3 regions of the Streptomyces sp. NBC_00683 genome follow, and region 2 is predicted to be linked to each of the others. Evidence: riboswitches for the same ligand, from Rfam matches in the RefSeq annotation. Region 2 holds a riboswitch; each other region holds the start of a gene.
What was found. Region 2 has a riboswitch for S-adenosylmethionine ahead of OG257_RS06575 (hypothetical protein). Riboswitches for the same ligand answer to the same signal wherever they lie in the genome.
Positions count from the first base shown of each region.

Region 1 (2,260 bases), 2.4 Mb from region 2:
GGCCGTCACCGGTGTTCAGGATGACGGTGGTCAGCGTCGGGTCCAGCAGGCCGGCGTCGATCAGCTTCTTCGTCACACCGACCGTCACACCGCCCGCGGTCTCCGCGAAGATGCCCTCGGTACGGGCCAGCAGCTTGATCGCGTCGACGACCTGCTCGTCGTTGACGTCCTCGACGGCACCGCCGGTGCGCCGGGCGATGTCCAGGACGTACGGGCCGTCGGCCGGGTTGCCGATCGCGAGGGACTTGGCGATCGTGTTCGGCTTCTGCGGCCGTACGACGTCGTGCCCGGCCTTGAAGGCGGTGGAGACCGGGGAGCAGCCCTCGGCCTGGGCACCGAAGATCTTGTACGGCTTGTCCTCGACGAGGCCGAGCTTGATCAGCTCCTGCAGGCCCTTGTCGATCTTCGTGAGCTGCGACCCCGACGCGATCGGGATGACGATCTGGTCGGGCAGCTGCCAGCCGAGCTGCTCGCAGATCTCGTACGCCAGGGTCTTGGAGCCCTCGCCGTAGTACGGGCGGAGGTTGACGTTGACGAAGCCCCAGCCCTCACCGAGCGGGTCGCCGATGAGCTCCGAGCAGAAGCGGTTGACGTCGTCGTAGTTGCCCTCGATGCCGACCAGTTCGCCGCCGTACACCGCGGCCATGACGACCTTGCCCTGCTCCAGGTCGTGCGGGATGAACACGCACGAGCGGAAGCCGGCGCGGGCCGCCGCGGCGCCCACCGCACCGGCGAGGTTGCCGGTGGAGGAGCAGGAGAGGGTGGTGAATCCGAAGGCGCGGGCGGCCTCGACGGCGATCGCGACGACACGGTCCTTGAAGGAGTGCGTCGGGTTGCCGGAGTCGTCCTTGACGTACAGACCGCCGGTGACGCCCAGCTCACGGGCGAGGTTGTCGGCCTTGACCAGCTTCGTGAAGCCGGGGTTGATGTTGGGCTTGCTCGCGACATCGGCCGGAACGGGCAGCAGCGGCGCGTAGCGCCAGATGTTGTCGGGGCCTTCGGCGATGCGCTTCTTGAGCTCTTCGGGGGAGCCGCTCGGCAGGTCGTACGCCACTTCGAGCGGCCCGAAACAGGACGCACAGGCGAAGATGGGACCGAGCTCGAAACGCTCGCCGCATTCGCGGCAGGAAAGTGCTGCGGCGGAACCCAGGTCCACGGCAGAAGAATCGGTGTTCGCTGCAACTGTCTGAACAGACATGATGGCGGAGGCCCTTTCTCCTCATCTTCCTTGCGGCGTATTTCGCCACAAGACGGAATTGGCACCTTCCCTACCGTGACCTCGCGGTCGGCAGGAGGGTTGCCGGGACTTCAACGGGCCGTTCCCTCAGTCCCTCTGGATGAGCGCTATGGCACCGGACCATCGATCCGGGCATTTATTCGCGGACCGACCCCGACATGCGAGGGTCATCCGCGTTGTTCAAGACTGTAACCGAAGCCCCGGACGATTGAGATAGTCGTCCGAACCGCGAGATGGATCACATACAGGGAGTATCGACCGTGCTGGAAGAGGTGGAACGCTGGCTGACCAGGCGTTCCTGGTCGGCCGATGACCGCCCGCTCGACCGCCTCACGGCCGCGCGTGCGAGGGATCCGCACCGCGCCCGGGTGAGCGTCGTGCTGCCCGCCCTGAACGAGGAGGAGACGGTCGGCGCGATCGTCGAGGAGATCCGGCGCGAGCTGATGGAGAAGGTCCGGCTCGTCGACGAACTGGTGGTGATCGACTCCGGTTCCACCGACGCCACCGCCGCGGTGGCACGCCGGGCCGGTGCCAGGGTGGTGCACCGGGACGCGATACTCCCCCGGATACCGGCCGTACCCGGCAAGGGCGAGGTGCTGTGGCGGTCACTGCTGGTGACCAGCGGCGAGATCGTCTGCTTCATCGACGCCGACCTCAAGGACTTCTCCGCGGACTTCGTCTCCGGCATCGTCGGCCCCCTGCTGACCGACCCCGAGGTCCAGTTCGTCAAGGCCATGTACGACCGCCCTCTGGGAGAAGCCGCAGGCCAGGGCGGTCGGGTCACCGAACTTGTGGCACGCCCGCTGCTCAATCTCCACTGGCCGCAGCTGGCCGGCTTCGTCCAGCCGCTGGGCGGCGAGTACGCCGTACGCCGCTCCCTGCTCGAACGGCTCCCCTTCCCCGTCGGTTACGGAGTGGAGCTGGGCCTGCTCGTCGACGCCCTGCACACGGTGGGCCTGGACGCCCTGGCACAGGTGGACGTCGGCGTACGCAAACACCGCCACCAGGACGGCCAGGCGCTCG
Region 1 is NZ_CP109013.1:3,909,467-3,911,726, forward strand. It holds gene thrC (threonine synthase) at 1-1,198, opposite strand, end outside; SAM riboswitch class I at 1,217-1,344, opposite strand; gene OG257_RS17405 (glucosyl-3-phosphoglycerate synthase) at 1,498-2,260, shown strand, end outside.
Region 1: linked by a shared signal. The riboswitch ahead of thrC (threonine synthase) and the one ahead of OG257_RS06575 (hypothetical protein) in region 2 are both predicted to bind S-adenosylmethionine.

Region 2 (2,260 bases):
CGTTGCCCGACCGGCCGAAGGCGGTGCGGTCGGTGGAGGTGCGGAGCTGGAGGCCTTCGCCGGTGGAGTAGAGCAGGTACTGGCCGGACGTGCTCCGGATCATGGAGGGGTCGTGGACGACGATGTCGCCGTTGACGACACCGGGGTTGGGGTACGCGGACGCGCTGGTCGGAACGAGCGCCAGCAGGAGTGCGGCGGGGAGGGCGGCGAGGGTCCTTCGCGGAATTCTTCTCGGAATGCGGCTCATCAGGAGACCTTCTTCGGTCGTGTCGGGGTACCCGGCAGTCGTCACCGAGGGGACAGGAGGTTGCCATGCGCATGACATTCACTTGTTCGACTGATCGAACGGCGCCCGTAACTTCGGACGGGCGATCAGGACGGGACCGTAGAATCGAACACGTCTTGCGTCAACGGATTGAGCACGTATTCAACGAAAACCCGGACCCTGTCCGGTATCGCGAACGGACCGGCCCGCCCTCATCGGGCGGTACCGGCCGAACGCGACTGTTCCTGGGGCCTGTTGACTACAGCCCGTAGGTGAAGTTCCCGCGGCCCGTGTGCTGCGGATCGGGTGCGGTGGTCCCGCACAGCGGACCGCCCTCGGTTCCGACGTTCACGAGGCCGGTCGCCTCACCGTCGAGGCCGACGAACCGCAGCGCGTGCCAGCGGGGCAGCCAGTACACGCGCCCGCGGTGGTCCGTGAGCAACTCCCGCAGGTCGGCGGGGGCGTGCATCCATACCTCGGGGAGGCCGCCGGGGTGTTCGAAGGCCGCGCGCAGCACCAGCCAGCCGTCGTCGCGGACATCGCCCGCGGTCAGCAGGAGTTCCACCGCCTGGCCGGGTTCCTGTACGCACTTCTTGGCGTGGATCCAGTGCACGTGGTGGCCGGGCGCGTACCGCGAGCAGGCGTCGTGGTGAATGAGGTGAGGGAGCATGGCTGTCGTCGCCTTCCGGGGTCCTGGACCCCGGGGGCCCGTCCCCGGTGGTCCGCTGTTCCCCGCACGGTGCCGCGCGGGGCGGGTCGTCACCCGGAGCACCCGCAGCGGAGCGGGGTGCCGTCCAGCGAGCCGGGGCTTTCCACTGGAACTCATGACCCGTCAAAAGCGTAACAGGAGCCGGGAGGACGCCGGGGGCCGCGCGCAACCCCCGCGTACGGGCGCGACGCCTCCCCGCCCGTACGCTTCCGGCTCCCCTGCGCAGGTCCTCCTCGTCGAAGCCGCCTCAGCCGTGCAGCAGGACGGGGAAGGCCTCCATGTCGTTCTGCGTCATCACCGGAAGCTTGCGGATCTCGTCGTCCGGTATCGCGAGCTTGAGCGCGGGGAAGCGCGCGAAGAGGGCGGGGAGTGCGATGCCGGCCTCCACCCGTGACAGTGCCGCACCGGGGCAGATGTGGGGGCCGTGACCGAAGGTCATGTGCCGGATCGGTGTCGGACGGGTGATGTCGAAGGAATCGGCGTCCTCGCCGTGCTGTTCGGCGTCGCGTCCGATGACCCGGTAGGAGATGACGACGCCCTCCCCCGCGGCGATCACCTGGTCACCGACCTGGATGTCCTCGGTGGCGAAACGCATCAGCAGGTGTGTGGTGGGCGTGTCCCAGCGCAGCGTCTCCTCGACCACCGTCTCCCACGGGATCTCCCCGTCGAGCACCTTCTGCAGCTGGTCGGGGTGGGCGAGCAGGGCGCGTACCGCGTTGAGGATGAGGCCGATCGTGGTCTCGTGCCCGGCGGCCACCATGGCCTTGAGGTTGCCGACGACCTCCTCCTCGGTGAGGGGCTCGCCGCCCTCGTCGGCCAGGATCAGGGCGCTGGTGAGGTCGTCGGTGGCCCGCGCCGTCTTCTCGCGTACGAGGTCGGTGTAGAAGACGTCCAGTTCCTGCAGCAGCGCCAGGCGCTCCTCCTGCGGGGTGAGCATGGAGAAGAAGGCCTTGTACTGCTTCGTCAGCATCGGGAACTGATCCTCGTCCACCCCCATCAGCAGCCCGACGACCCGCATCGGCAGCGGCTGGGCGAAGACGGCCTTGAGGTCGACGACACCTTCCTTGCCCTGCTCGGCGAGCGAGTCGAGGAGCTCCTCGGTGAACTTCTCGATGGCGGGGCGGACCGCCTCGAGCCGGCGCGGCGTGAGTGCCTGGGAGGTCTTGGTCCGCAGCCGCCGGTGCTCGCCGCCGTCGACCGTGAACATGGAGCGTCCGGCATCGATCATTCCGATCAGCGGCCAGGCATGGGTGACCTCACCGCTCCTCCACAGCCCCCAGGCGTCC
Region 2 is NZ_CP109013.1:1,483,097-1,485,356, forward strand. It holds gene OG257_RS06570 (arabinan endo-1,5-alpha-L-arabinosidase) at 1-247, opposite strand, end outside; gene OG257_RS06575 (hypothetical protein) at 525-935, opposite strand; SAM riboswitch class IV at 985-1,095, opposite strand; gene OG257_RS06580 (cytochrome P450 family protein) at 1,222-2,260, opposite strand, start outside.

Region 3 (2,260 bases), 4.8 Mb from region 2:
CAGCAGGGTCCGTACGAGCGGGTGGGCGCAGAACAGGCCGTCGCGGACCCCGATGCCGTACTCCGCGGAGAGCGCCGCGGCGAAGTGCGAGCTGTTCCAGCCCTCGACCACGAAGGAGATGACGCCGACCCTCGGGGCGTCGTCGCCGAACAGGGAGAGCACCTTGACCGCGGGGACCTCGGCCAGGCCTTCACGGACCCGGGTGACGAGCTGCTGCTCACGCGCGACGAGCTGGTCGAACCCGGCCTCGGTCAGGGCCTTGCAGGCAGCGGCGATGGAGTAGACGCCGATCACGTTGGGCGATCCGGCCTCGTGCCGGGCCGCCGTGGTGTGCCACTCCACGTCCACTCCGCCGTCGGCGCGCCGGGCGACCTTGCGGGAGGCGCCGCCGCCCGCGAGATACGGCTCCGCGTCCCGCAGCCAGTCGGCCCGGCCCGCGAGGACGCCCGAGCCGAACGGCGCGTACAGCTTGTGCCCGGAGAAGGCGACCCAGTCGACGTCCAGTTCCGCGATGTCCACCGGGTGATGGGGGGCCAGCTGCGCGGCGTCGAGGACGATCCGGGCACCGTGCGCGTGGGCGGCGGCGGCCAGTTCCTTCACCGGCCACAGTTCACCGGTGACGTTCGACGCGCCGGTGACACAGACCAGTGCGGGCCCGTAGGGGTCGCGGTCGGCCAGCGCACGCTCCAGCGTCACGACTGCCTCGGCGGGGGTCCTGGGGGCGTCGAGGTACGTCACCCGGGCGTCGCGCCAGGGCAGCAGCGAGGCGTGGTGCTCGGTCTCGAACACGAACACCTGGCAGTTGGCGGGAAGCACGGCGGCCAGCAGGTTGAGGGAGTCCGTCGTCGAGCGGGTGAAGACCACCTGGTCCTCGGCGCGGCAGCCGAGGAACTCCGCGACGGTGACGCGGCTGCTCTCGAAGAGGTCCGTGGAGAGCTGCGAGAGGTAGCCGGCGCCGCGGTGCACGCTGCCGTAGTACGGGGCGTAGGCGGCCACGTCGTCCCATACCCGCTGCAGGGCCGGGGCGCTCGCCGCGTAGTCGAGGGCGGCATAGGTGACTTCGCCTCCCGTAACCAGCGGAACGGTGACATCCGCACCCAGAACCGGCAGCGGGGCACAAATGGACTGGTCGGCGGCAGCGGTGGAGACAGACATGGCGAACTCCCGTAACAGGCAGGCGAAATCCCGGCGCCGGCAGATACGCGGCAGCGCAGGGAAAAGAGAAAAGGGTGCGCGGAGAAGGGCGTTGAGCCCTATCGCATTCGCTTGCTCACAAGAGGCTCCCTGGGGACCAGGACCCCGGGGGATGGCATTCACAGATGCCTAGGGGCCCGCGCTTGCCACAGACCTCGCTGCCTGCGGCCTGGTCTTCACCCGGGGCACCCCGCCACGGACGGAGGGTTGCCGGACAGCGAGCCGGGGCTTATTCGCTGTCACTCATGACCTGCGCAGCATCTTGCCATACGTGGCCACATGCGCAAGAGCGCAGTCCGCGATCCGGACTGCGCCCCGCCTCACACTGCCCGCCCTCAGGCGTTGCTGGCAGCCACCCAGCGCTCCAGCGCCCGCTTGGCGGCACCTGAGTCGATCGATTCCGCGGCCTTCGCGATGCCGGCCGCGATCTGCTCGTTCAGCGTGCCCTCGCCCGGGTCGAGCGCGACCAGCGCGGCGGCGGAGTTGAGGAGCACCGCCTCGCGTACGGGACCTGTCTCCCCGTCCAGCATCCGCCGGGCGACGTCCGCGTTGTACGAGGCGTCGGCACCGCGCAGCGCCGAGACCGGTACCAGGTCCAGGCCGACGTCCCGCGGGTCGAACGCCTCTTCGCGCACGGCACCGTCCCGGACGACCCAGACCCGGGAGGTCGCCGTGGTGGTCAGCTCGTCGAGGCCGTCGTCGCCCCGGAAGACCAGCGCCGAATTGCCCCGGTCGGCGAGCACTCCGGCGACGATGGGCGCCATCTTGAGGTCGGCGACACCGACGGCCTGGGAGCGCACCTGGGCGGGGTTGGTGAGCGGGCCGAGGATGTTGAAGGTGGTCGGCGTGCCGAGCTCCTTGCGGGCCCTCGCCGCGTGCCGCAGCGCGGGGTGGAACTTCACCGCGAAGCAGAAGGTGATGCCCGCTTCCTCGGCGACCCGGACGACGCCCTGCGGGGTCAGCTCCAGGTTGACGCCGAGCTTCTCGAGCACGTCGGAGGCCCCGCTCGCCGAGGAGGAGGCGCGGTTGCCGTGCTTGACGACCTTGGCGCCGGTCCCGGCGACGA
Region 3 is NZ_CP109013.1:6,252,196-6,254,455, reverse strand. It holds gene OG257_RS27900 (aminotransferase class V-fold PLP-dependent enzyme) at 1-1,155, opposite strand, end outside; SAM riboswitch class IV at 1,329-1,445, opposite strand; gene trpD (anthranilate phosphoribosyltransferase) at 1,530-2,260, opposite strand, start outside.
Region 3: linked by a shared signal. The riboswitch ahead of OG257_RS27900 (aminotransferase class V-fold PLP-dependent enzyme) and the one ahead of OG257_RS06575 (hypothetical protein) in region 2 are both predicted to bind S-adenosylmethionine.